3 regions of the Shewanella sp. HL-SH2 genome follow, and region 2 is predicted to be linked to each of the others. Evidence: predicted binding sites of a transcription regulator. Region 2 holds the regulator's gene; each other region holds the start of a gene.
The links. Region 2 encodes NrdR, which represses ribonucleotide reductase genes. Its sites were predicted from a motif close to AAACACNANATNTNGTGTTT; they were not measured.
Positions count from the first base shown of each region.

Region 1: the regulator NrdR is predicted to act here: its motif matches at 1,636-1,655, upstream of nrdD (anaerobic ribonucleoside-triphosphate reductase).
Region 3: the regulator NrdR is predicted to act here: its motif matches at 2,214-2,233, upstream of nrdA (class 1a ribonucleoside-diphosphate reductase subunit alpha).

Region 1 covers NZ_CP195035.1:3,158,682-3,162,962, forward strand. Annotated here, with positions in the region: gene nrdD (anaerobic ribonucleoside-triphosphate reductase) at 1-1,580, opposite strand, end outside; gene rssA (patatin-like phospholipase RssA) at 1,817-2,782, opposite strand; gene ACRWP9_RS13800 (DEAD/DEAH box helicase) at 2,931-4,281, shown strand, end outside.
Region 2 covers NZ_CP195035.1:1,719,916-1,724,196, forward strand. Annotated here, with positions in the region: gene ettA (energy-dependent translational throttle protein EttA) at 1-588, opposite strand, end outside; gene glyA (serine hydroxymethyltransferase) at 1,021-2,274, shown strand; gene nrdR (transcriptional regulator NrdR) at 2,402-2,851, shown strand; gene ribD (bifunctional diaminohydroxyphosphoribosylaminopyrimidine deaminase/5-amino-6-(5-phosphoribosylamino)uracil reductase RibD) at 2,880-4,016, shown strand; gene ACRWP9_RS07490 (riboflavin synthase) at 4,074-4,281, shown strand, end outside.
Region 3 covers NZ_CP195035.1:2,639,323-2,643,603, forward strand. Annotated here, with positions in the region: gene nrdA (class 1a ribonucleoside-diphosphate reductase subunit alpha) at 1-2,002, opposite strand, end outside; gene ACRWP9_RS11440 (HAD family hydrolase) at 2,527-3,204, opposite strand; gene ubiG (bifunctional 2-polyprenyl-6-hydroxyphenol methylase/3-demethylubiquinol 3-O-methyltransferase UbiG) at 3,233-3,955, opposite strand.

The sequences.
Region 1 (4,281 bases), 1.4 Mb from region 2:
GTGTTTTTCTTAAGGTATGACACGACTTTAAGCGCTTTTTGACGTAACACTTCATCGTCAAACACATGTTGTGCACTGCCATATAAAGCATTAATGGTTTCATGTAAGCCGATGTAACCTAATGAAATTGACGCTCGACCATGTTTAAATATTTCACTGATGTCATCATCTGCTTTTAGGCGAACACCACAGGCGCCTTCCATATATAAAATTGGCGCAACACGGGCTTTAACACCCACTAACCGAGCAATACGAGTGTCTAAAGCTTTTTTTGCTACCACTAAGCGTTTATCTAATAAAGCATAGAACTTGGCCTCATCGCCCTTAGATTCTATCGCAATACGTGGCAGATTTAAGCTCACCACACCGAGGTTGTTGCGGCCTTCATGTACCAACTGACCATCTTGCTCGAACGTGTCTAAAAATGAGCGACATCCCATAGGTGTTTTGAATGAGCCAGTGGCCTTAACCACTTGTTCATAATTCAAAATATCGGGATACATGCGTAGACTTGCACACTCTAGCGCCTGACGTTTGATGTCGTAATTTATATCTGCCGCTTTATGATTAACGCCCTCTTTTATCGCAAAAACCAGTTTAGGAAAAACCGCTGTTTTACGATTTTTACCTAATCCCGCCTTGCGCACAGTTAATATTGACTGCTGAATTAAGCGAGACTCCCAACTTGTACCCAAACCAAAGCCAAAGGTGACAAAGGGCGTTTGGCCATTGGCGGTATGCAAGGTATTCACTTCATATTCAAGTGATTGAAATGCATCGTGGCATTCTTTTTCTGTTTGTGCTTTTGCAAAGGCTTCAGCGTCGGCAATTTGCCACTTAATCCCCGTCGCAAGATGCTTTTGATAGCTTTTTTGAACAAAGATTGCCAACACTTCATCAATACGATTAATGGTGGTGCCACCATAAATGTGACTCGCCACCTGGGCAATTATCTGCGCCGTTACTGCCGTTGCAGTCGAAATAGATTTGGGGGTTTCAATTTCGGCGTTACCCATTTTAAATCCGTGGGTTAACATGCCGGCTAAATCTATTAGCATGCAATTGAACATAGGAAAAAAAGGCGCGTAATCTAAGTCATGATAGTGCAGCTCCCCCCGTTCGTGGGCGGCCACCACATCTTTGGGTAACAAGTGCGTTTTGGCATAATGTTTTGCCACAATACCGGCTAATAAATCGCGTTGAGTGGGTATAACCTTGGCGTCTTTGTTGGCATTTTCATTTAACAGACTGCTGTCACTTTGCTCTACTAAACCGCGAATTTGACAATTTAACTTACTTTTGGTCTCGCGGCTCACATCGCGATCATGTCGGTATTCAATATAATGACGTGCAACCGACTTAAAAGGACCTGACATTAACCTGTTTTCAACTGCATCTTGTAGTTGATGAATATCCACTTCTGTTTGTTGCTGAAACTCTTGTTCAACTGTCAATGCCAAAGTGTTGGCATAGTCATGATCTGATTGTCCGGCAGACTTCATTGCTGCAATAACGGCATCTTTTATTCGACTTGAATCAAATGCAGTGCGGCATCCGTCGCGCTTAATAACAACCAACATAACCAGCTTCTCCTTTAGCGTCGCCAAATCAATATATCGGCATACGAAAAACACAAAACACTATATGTAGTGTATTAAGCGTTAAATCGTCACTAACCGTGTTGATCTAGATCATCATTTTTCACGCTAAAGAAAAGCAAAGTAAATTTATGTTATAAGCACCAAAAATCGGCTTGATAGCGCTTGATAGCGCTTGATCATAGATATCAAGCTAGTTTAGGAACAATATTTTCAAATTAGTTTTTAAGCGACGCTTTAATTAAATGCGCGATATCTTCAACTGCTTTTTTACCCGCGGCAATCGCTTCATCTGCACGATGAAACTCCATGGTGCCAATATCAGATACATTGGGAATAATACAAATATCTGGTGGGTCGCCCATTAATCGAGATCGCTTATGACGCTGTTCTAAAATATCCATCGATTGTGACATTACCGCTAACATGCCAGGGTGCGACTTAGTGCCAAGCGACAGTTTGTCACTTAAGCTACTGATATAGTCTTTGCCCTTACCCAATAAATCCATAAAGCCTGAATCTTGCGGTTCAGCATCTGCATCAAGGTGTTCATCAGACACAGGCTCAGAGCTACTGACTTGCTGGGGCAACACTTGCATTTGTTTACGTAAATAACCATTCAAATCAACAGCGATGACAATATCGACACCAAGCGAGCGACATAATGAAACTGGTACGGGATTAACTACGGCACCATCAACTAACCAACGGCCATTTTGTTGTACTGGCGGTAAAAAGCCAGGCATAGAACATGATGCCCTGACAGCATTGCGCAATAATCCTTCTTTAAACCAAATCTCCTGGCCAGAATATAAATCCGTTGCCACTGCGGCAAAGGGGTGTTTCAAGTTTTCAATGTCAACAGCGCCAATATGAGTAGACATAACATCAAATACTTTTTCACCGCTAATAAGCCCACCTTTACGCCAACTAATGTCCATTAATCCAATAACATCCCAACTTGAAAAGCTACACACCCAACTTTTAAGTTCAGCTAGACTGTCATTAGCATATGCCGCGCCAACCAGAGCGCCAACAGAGCAGCCAGCAATTTTATCCGGGTAAATACCTAATTCAGCCAAGCCTTCAAGCACACCAATATGCGCCCAACCTTTCGCTGCACCGCTACCTAATGCCAATCCGATAATCGGTTTTTTCTCTGGTGAAGCTTGAACTGGTGCCATTTACATACTCCATAGGGTCACTTTTAAACGTAAATAATCAGGCTTTACTGGCCAAGTGCTTTATTAGCATAAACAAGCAAGTCATTATTGGCTATACAAAGCTTATCCAGCTATAATATTTGGCTATTATTTTCTAGGGGATCCACCTTTGCAGTTTTCTGATTTTTCGCTTGATAAACGCTTGTTAGATAGTTTGAAGCATATGGGTATTACTGACCCAACCGAGATCCAAGAACAAGCCTTACCTATTGCCCTAGCGGGTAAAGATTTGATGGCATCATCGAAAACTGGCTCGGGGAAAACTTTAGCGTTTTTACTGCCTGCGATGCAGCGGATTATTTCCAGCAGAGCGCTGTCGAAAAAAGATCCTCGCGTGCTAATTTTATTGCCGACTCGTGAACTTGCTCAGCAAGTATATGGTCAACTTAGATTACTGGTTGCCAACACTCAGTACAAAGCAATCAGTATTTTGGGCGGTGAAAACTTTAACGACCAAGCCAAAGGTTTGTCCCGTGACCCACATTTTATTGTGGCAACTCCGGGTCGAATTGTTGATCATCTTGAGCAACGTCACTTGTTTTTAAATGGCCTTGAATTACTTGTTCTTGATGAAGCTGACCGCATGTTGGACCTAGGGTTTGCACCACAACTGAAAGCCATTAATGAAGCTGCAGATCATAAACGTCGTCAAACCTTGATGTTTTCAGCCACTTTAGATCATCAAAGCATTAACGATATTGCCGCCACATTATTGAAGAATCCAAGCCATGTGGCTATTGGCACCAGTTATGCTGAACACAAAGATATTGAACAAAAAATGCTGTTTGCTGATCATCTAGATCACAAACAAGCACTGTTAAGCCACTTATTGAAGCAGCCAGAACACAAGCAGACTATTGTATTTACCGCAACTCGCTCAGACACAGACCGCTTAGCCACACTTTTAGCTGAACAGGGATTTTCTACCGCAGCATTAAGCGGTGAGCTAAAACAAAATGCGCGTAACCAAATTATGGATCAATTTAGTCGTGGCCAGCAGCAAATTCTTATCACCACGGATGTGGCCTCTCGAGGGCTAGATTTAGTTAACGTGTCATTAGTGGTTAACTTTGACATGCCAAAATTTGCTGAAGAATATGTCCATCGTATAGGCCGTACTGGCCGTGCTGGCGCTAAAGGTATTGCAGTTTCATTAGTGGGCCCAAAAGACTGGCAAAGCTTTTTACAAGTGCAATCATTTTTACGCAAAAACTTTGAATTTACCGCGGTCGACGGTTTACCGGCTAAGTTTTCGGGCTTAAGTCAACAAGCGGGAACGAAAGCCGCCAAAGACAAGCCTGAAACCAAAGTAGCAGCTAAAACTAGAGCTAAGCAAAAAGCTAAAGCAGTCCCTAAGCGCGATAAAACATTTATTACTGGTATCGACGTTGGCGATGCGCCAATGCGCCGTAAAGCGAAACCTATTGTGATTATTGAACAAAAAATCAGTGACAGTGAAG
Region 2 (4,281 bases):
TTCAGCATCTAAATGGTTGGTTGGTTCGTCAAGTAACAGCATCTCTGGTTTTTCAAGTAATAAGCGACAAATAGCAACTCGACGACGCTCACCACCCGATAATACTTCAATTTTCTCATCCCAATCAGGCAGACGTAATGCATTGGCAGCGCGCTCTAATACATTGTCAAGATTATGTGCATCCTGGGCTTGAATAATAGCTTCTAATTCGCCTTGCTCTTTTGCTAATGCATCAAAGTCTGCATCAGGCTCAGCATATAAAGCATAAACTTCATCTAAACGAGTCAGCGCGTTTTTAGCTTCGCTTACCGCTTCTTCAACCGCTTCACGTACGGTTTGGTTTAAGTTTAATTTCGGTTCCTGTGGTAAGTAACCAATTTTAAGGCCAGGCATAGGCCGAGCTTCGCCCTCAATCTCAGTATCAAGACCAGCCATAATGCGCAGCAGTGTTGATTTACCTGAACCGTTTAAACCTAATACGCCGATTTTCGCGCCAGGGAAAAAACTTAAAGAGATGTCTTTTAAAATCTGCTTTTTAGGTGGGACAATTTTGCCCACTCTTAGCATGCTATATACAAATTGAGCCATGAGGTTCCAACATTGATTAACACAGAATAGGATGATTCTAATGGAATCTTAATCGAACTTAAATCTGATTTTGATTGTTATAAGTCGATTTTTATATCTTGTGACGTGCTAACTCGGATTTGCTAGAATTTAGTCTAAACAGCAAGCTGAACTTACAGTTATGTTTACCTGCTAAATATAAGCATTTAGAGTCGTAAAAATAGAACAGTGTTTTTGGTGACTGTTTTACGCATTTTGCAGCTTAAAAAAATGTTTAAATTGCCGAGGTGGAAAAAGTTACCGATTGTAAATTAAGGTAATTTTCAATTTCGCATGAGATTTTCTATTGTTGTTTAGTAACTAAATTCATGCTGTAAAGGCTGGGATTGTTTGCATTTGCAGAGTAGAATACCGCGCAACCCTACTAATATAAAACCTACCGTTGGAGTTACCATGCTTAAGAAAGCGATGAATATAGCGGATTACGATCCAGAACTATTTAAAGCCATTGAAGATGAAACTTGTCGCCAAGAAGAGCACATCGAGTTAATAGCATCTGAAAACTATACCAGTCCACGTGTTATGGAAGCTCAAGGTTCACAGTTAACCAATAAATATGCTGAAGGCTATCCAGGTAAGCGTTACTACGGTGGTTGCGAGTATGTTGATGTTGTTGAAACCTTAGCAATTGAACGTGCTAAAGAGTTATTTGGTGCAACTTACGCCAACGTACAACCGCATTCAGGATCACAAGCAAACAGTGCAGTATTTATGGCGTTGTTGAAGCCTGGCGACACTGTACTTGGTATGAATTTAGCTCACGGCGGTCATTTAACCCACGGTTCACCAGTTAACTTTTCCGGTAAATTATATAACATCATTCCTTATGGTATTGATGAATCGGGCAAAATCGATTATGACGAAATGGAACGTTTAGCGGTAGAGCATAAACCCAAGATGATGATTGGTGGCTTCTCTGCTTATTCTGGTATTGTTGACTGGGCCAGAATGCGTGAAATAGCGGATAAAATTGGCGCATACTTTTTTGTGGATATGGCGCACGTTGCGGGCCTTATTGCTGCAGGTGTTTATCCAACTCCAGTACCTCATGCACATGTTGTTACTTCTACAACGCATAAAACATTAGCTGGCCCACGTGGCGGTATCATTATTTCTGCAGCTAATGATGAAGACTTATACAAAAAATTAAACTCTGCAGTGTTTCCTGGTGGCCAAGGCGGCCCATTAATGCATGTTATTGCTGGTAAAGCGGTTGCGTTTAAAGAAGCACTAGAGCCTGAGTTTAAAGTTTACCAACAACAAGTTGTTAAAAATGCTAAAGCAATGGTTGAAGTATTTTTAGCGCGCGGATACAAAATTGTTTCTGGCGGTACTGAAAACCACTTAATGCTTGTTGATTTAATCGGTCGCGATTTAACCGGTAAAGAAGCTGATGCAGCGTTAGGTAGTGCCAATATCACTGTTAATAAAAACTCAGTACCTGATGATCCACGTTCACCATTTGTCACTTCAGGTGTTCGTATTGGTACCCCAGCTATTACTCGCCGTGGCTTTAAAGAAGCTGAAGCGAAGCAATTAACGGGTTGGATTTGTGACATTTTAGATGACGCACAAAACCAAACTGTGATTGATAGCGTAAAAGGTCAAGTGTTGGCCTTATGCGCTAAGTTCCCTGTTTACGGATAATTCCTGCTGCACGGAATATCCTTTCATCACTAATGCTATCCCTAAAGGTTAGCTTAACCTTGATGAGTAAATAGGATAAACTTTAATGGCCACTAATTTTAGTGGCCATTTTATTTTCGGAGGTTCAATGCATTGTCCATTTTGTAGCGCGACTGATACTAAAGTTATCGATTCACGTTTAGTGGCAGATGGCCACCAAGTTCGCCGTCGCCGTGAATGCACTGAATGCCATGAACGTTTTACAACCTTTGAAGGTGCAGAGCTAGTCATGCCTAGGGTGATAAAACGTGATGGCAGCCGCCAACCTTTTGATGAAGAAAAACTTCGCGGTGGTATGTTACGTGCGGTGGAAAAGCGTCCAGTATCTATGGATGAAATCGAACAAGCAATTACTAAAATTAAGTCCACATTACGCGCGACAGGTGAGCGTGAAATTGATTCTGAGATGATAGGTAATTTAATGATGGATCAATTAATGAGCCTAGATAAAGTCGCTTATATTCGATTTGCCTCTGTTTATCGTGCTTTTGAAGATGTGTCACAATTTGGCGAAGCGATTGCTAAATTGCAAAAATAAACTTCCCCTAGGACTTGAGTAACTTTTTATGACTAGCTTTAGTGTATTTGATACCCAAATGATGGGTCGTGCGATCCAGCTGGCGCGAAAAGGTCTTTATACTACGCGCCCCAATCCATCTGTTGGCTGCGTACTTGTCCAAGACTCAATTATTATTGGTGAAGGTTATCATCAAGTTGCGGGTCAAGGACATGCTGAGGTCAATGCATTGGCTGATGCCGCTAAACAAGGACATTCTACCGTTGGTGCTACAGCCTATGTGACTTTAGAGCCTTGTAGTCATTATGGACGTACTCCGCCCTGCGCTTTAGGGTTAATTAATGCCCAGGTTGCTAGAGTCGTTATTGCAGTGAAAGACGCTAACCCTCAAGTAGCCGATAACGGTATTGCCATGTTGCAAGATGCAGGTATTCAAGTTGAGGTTGGTTTATTAGCCGCTGAAGCTTTGACGTTAAACCTAGGGTTTATGAAGCGGATGAAAACCGGTTTGCCATGGGTTACGGTGAAAGTTGCCGCCAGTTTAGATGGCAAAACTGCCTTGTCTAATGGTGTTTCTAAATGGATTACCGGTCCCGCAGCAAGACAAGATGTGCAACGAATGCGTGCCCGCCATTGCGCGTTAATCACGGGCGTTGAAACTATTATTGCAGATGATCCTAGCTTAAATGTGCGTTATGAAGAACTTGGCAGCTTGAAAAGTTCGCTTTCACCCACATCTCTACAGCAGCCATTAAGAGTCGTGTTAGATTCCCAAGCCCGATTAACCGCAGATTTTATGCTATTCAGTATTGAAACACCGATTCTATTAGTTTCAACCTGTGGCTACTCTGATGCTGTACAAGCACTTTTTCCTAACCATGTTAGTTTGCTGCAGGTAAAAGCAAATAGTGCAGGGCGTGTGTGTCTTAATATCTTGTTGAAATATTTGGGCGAAAGTTGTAACTCAGTGGTGGTTGAGGCGGGTGCGACACTTTCTGGCAGTTTTATTGAGCATAATCTGGTCGATGAACTGGTTTTATACCAAGCGCCTAAGTTATTAGGCAGTGAAGGGCGCAACATGCTGAGCTTAACTGATTATCAATCAATGGATCAAATACCTAAAATAGTATTAAAAGATCAACGAAATGTCGGCCAAGACACACGATTTGTATTTGGTTTAAGCTAAAATATCTCATCATTAATGTTCAATTCTGTTGGGCAGAAATAGGAAAAGTGACTCTCTATGTTTACAGGCATTATTGAAGCCCTAGGCACCTTGCGCAAAATTGAGCGCAAAGGTAACGATATTCGGTTAACTGTGGCTAGCGGTAAACTCGATTTATCCGATGTAAAATTAGGCGACAGCATTGCCACAAACGGCGTCTGTTTGACCGTAGTACAATGTTTAGCTGATGGCTATGTTGCCGATGTTTCTGCTGAAACGGTTACTT
Region 3 (4,281 bases), 920 kb from region 2:
ACTCGTATTGATCTTTCAATGTGTCAAAATCGGGTACAACTTGTTTTAATTGACCGTCTTTACTGGCTTTGACACTAATAAGACCACGTGGCGGTTCAATACCATTAGTGGCGTTAGATATTTGCGACGAGGTTTCAGACGGCATCAATGCTGATAATGTTGAGTTACGTAAACCATATTGCAAAATATCGGTACGTAAACCTTCCCAGTCTAAATGTAGTGGCTCATCACAAATTTTATCTAAGTCACGCTTGTAAGTATCAATGGGTAGAATGCCTTTAGAATAGGTTGTCTCGTTAAATAACGGACAGGCACCTTTCTCTTGGGCAAGTTTCATTGAGGCTTTTAATAGATAAAATTGAATCGCTTCAAATGTTCTATGGGTTAAATTATTGGCTGAACCATCGGAATAACGCTTACCATTTTTAGCAAGGTAATTGGCGTAATTGATGACGCCTATACCCAAAGTACGTCGATTCATTGAGCCTAACTGCGCCGAAATGATCGGATAATCTTGATAATCCAGTAAATTATCTAACGCACGAACGGCAAGCTCAGCTAGCGGTTCTAATTCTTCTAGATTCTTGATGGTGCCTAAATTCAGTGCAGATAAAGTACAAAGTGCAATTTCACCATTAGGATCATCAATGTTCTTTAATGGCTTAGTCGGCAGGGCGATTTCTAAACACAAATTAGACTGTTTAATTGGCGCTACTTTTGAGTCAAACGGGCTGTGGGTGTTACAGTGATCCACGTTTTGAATATAGATACGGCCTGTAGAAGCGCGCTCTTGCATCATTAACGAAAATAACTCAACCGCTTTAATTTGCTTTTTACGCACAGCTGGATCTTGCTCATACTGAACATATAAACGTTCAAATTCAACTTGATCCTCAAAAAATGCATCATATAAACCCGGTACATCAGATGGACTGAATAAACTAATATCTTCGCCTTTAATTAAACGTTGGTACATCAACTTGTTTAACTGGACACCATAATCTAAATGGCGAACACGGTTATCATCAACACCACGGTTATTTTTCAGTACAAGTAAAGATTCTACTTCTAAATGCCATATTGGGTAAAACAGTGTTGCCGCTCCGCCTCGAACGCCGCCCTGTGAGCATGATTTTACCGCAGTTTGAAAATACTTATAAAAGGGTAAGCAACCAGTATGGAAAGCTTCACCGCCACGAATAGGACTGCCTAAGGCACGAATACGACCAGCATTAATACCAATACCAGCACGTTGACTGACATATTTCACAATTGATGAGGCGGTGGCATTAATAGAATCTAAGCTATCGTCACACTCAATCAATACACATGAGCTAAATTGACGTGTTGGCGTACGTACACCAGCCATAATCGGCGTCGGTAAAGATATCTTGAAGCTTGATGTCGCATCATAAAAATCTTTTACAAACTGTAATCGAGTGTCTTTTGGGTATTTTGAAAATAAACACGCAGCAACCAATATATAAAGGAACTGAGCACTTTCATATACTTCGTGAGTGACACGGTTTTGAACTAGATACTTACCCTCTAATTGCTTAACGGCGGCATAAGAGAAGTTCATGTCGCGCCAATGGTCAACATAAGTATCTAAGATGTCTAACTCTTCGCGGCTGTAATCAGCCAAGATATGCATATCATATTTGCCCATTTCAACCAGTCTGGTGACATGGTCATATAATTTAGGCGGTTCGAACTGACCAAATGCTTTTTTACGTAAATGGAATACCGCTAAGCGTGCTGCCACAAACTGATAATCGGGTGATTCAGGGGAAATAAGATCTGCCGCGGCTTTGATGATCGTTTCATGAATCGCTTCTGTTGGAATACCATCAAAAAATTGAAGATGCGATCTGAGTTCAACTTCAGATACAGAGACGTTTTTTAATCCCTTGGTTGCCCAAGTAATAACGCGATGGATTTTGTCTAAATCGATATTTTCACGTTCGCCACAGCGTTTAGTGACAGTCATATTGCTATTCATTGCAGAGAGGCCTTGATTATATCTGTTATTGTGATTGAGCGCTTAATACCAAAAGCGATCGTGTCTAACCACGTTTACGTTTTTATGTAAAAACAATCATGCTGAAGCATTAAATACGACGGATTGAGACATTTTAGCACGCTAAGTCACCCGTTCAGCTTAATTAAATGAGTTATTTTAAACAACTCATTAGTGTCTGTGATTGCATTTGACACACAAGATATGGTGTTTTTTAAAATCTAACATACAAGATAGTGAGGTTGGAGGGTTTTTGCAAGCCACAATTTCTAGAACATCTTGTGGATAAGTTGAGGATAATCGCAACAGTTAGTAAAAGCTAACCCTACACCCCAAATTTATATAGCTTTTCTATGGGCTGTAGAATAATTGTCCGTAATTTTAAAAGAATTTGATCGCTAAAAATATCAGCGATCGATTCTATTAGCTGATTTTTAGATTGATCTTTGATTAATTGTTTGAGTTAGCATAAAAGCCGTTTAACAACACCGTTTATATCGATAATACTAAGTAAGTTGACGGTTCAATACAAAATAGTCATGTAAACACTGTGTGGTTTTAAAATGAAGTTGTCCAGGCCAAGTGTCAGGTTTGTCTTGGGGCGATAAATAACCCCAATGCGCTATTCCACCAATCATATTGGCATTTTGAGCCGCGATAAGGTCGCGTTCAGCATCTCCTATATAAATAATCGATTCAGGACTGATGTTCATCTGCTGCGCGGCAAGTAGCATAGGTGCGCAATGAGGTTTAGGGTGCAACGTACTATCACCGCTGATAAGAGTTTTAATTCGCGACATTAAGCCGAGTTTGTCAACCAAAGGACGGGCAAAGCGAGCATGCTTGTTAGTCACAATTCCATAGGGAGTACCGTTATCATCAAAATGATTCAATAACTCTGCAAGGTTATCAAATAAAATGCTTTTGTCACCATTAATGAGCTGGTAATGATGCAATAATGCTAGTTGGATCTGTTTTTGCTCATCATCGCTAATATTAGGCAGTGCAGCCTTAACCAGCGCCAAACTACCATGAGTGGCAGCGTGCTTCACTTTTTCAAGACTGCATGGAGCATAACCAGCATCAGCCATGCCAAGGTTCAGTGCATAGACTAAATCTGGCGCAGTATCGGCAAGTGTGCCGTCTAAATCGAATAACACACCTTTAATCAAGGGCTTTAACACGCAGACTCCTAAGCGGTAGCAGACAATGCTAATCGACTTTTTGTGTAGCAATCATGTAATTAACATCAACACTGTTAGTGTATTTAAACACACCAGATAGTGGGTTATAGGCTATGCCCAATGCGTCTTTGCACAATAAGTCTGTTTTATCGACAAGATTAATTAATTCAGAAGGGCGAATAAACTTGCTGTGGTCATGGGTGCCTACTGGCAGCATCTTAAGTAGGTACTCTGCACCGACAATCGCGGTTAAATAAGACATCCAATTACGATTAATAGTAGAGAAAAAAACATAGCCATCTGGTTTCACCATGTCACAGCATGCTTGTATGACAGATAGCGGGTCAGGGACATGTTCTAACATTTCCATACAGGTCACCACATCGTAATAAGCTTGATGCGTATCTCTATATTCTTCAGCGGTACATTTGATGTAATTGACTGTTACACCAGTTTCTAATGCATGTAAGCGAGCCACTTCCAGTGGTTCATTACCCATATCTAAGCCATCTACATGGGCGCCGATTTTAGCCATACTTTCAGATAAAATTCCGCCGCCACAACCAATGTCGAGCACTTTTTTACCAAAAATGCCCTGTGCTGTTTGATCGATATAATTTAAACGTAATGGATTAAGCTGATGTAACGGTTTAAAGGAGCCATTTGGATCCCACCAGGTTTGTGCCATTGCTTCAAATTTAGCAATCTCATCGGGGTCGACATTTTTATTCGCAGCAGTTTCAGTAGACATGATTTACCTAGATATCGTTATGCATTATGGATGACATTATATCTATTGATGCAGTTTTTAATAGGGCTAAAATACGCCAATGCTGATGATCCCAGTCAACTTTTGCTATGTTCAGGTGGTTATTTAAACAACCTATCGGTTACATTGTTTATTTGTTATTCAAAATAAACATTCTTAAACCATTAAATCCGGACTTGCTAGAGTACTAAGTTACTGGTAAATGAGTAAGTTAGCCTTTTTATTAACACTAAAGTCAATTTGGTTTAGGTTTGCTCTGGCGACATTAAATATCTGTGTTAGAATGCCAAATCACGTTTTAAAGCTTG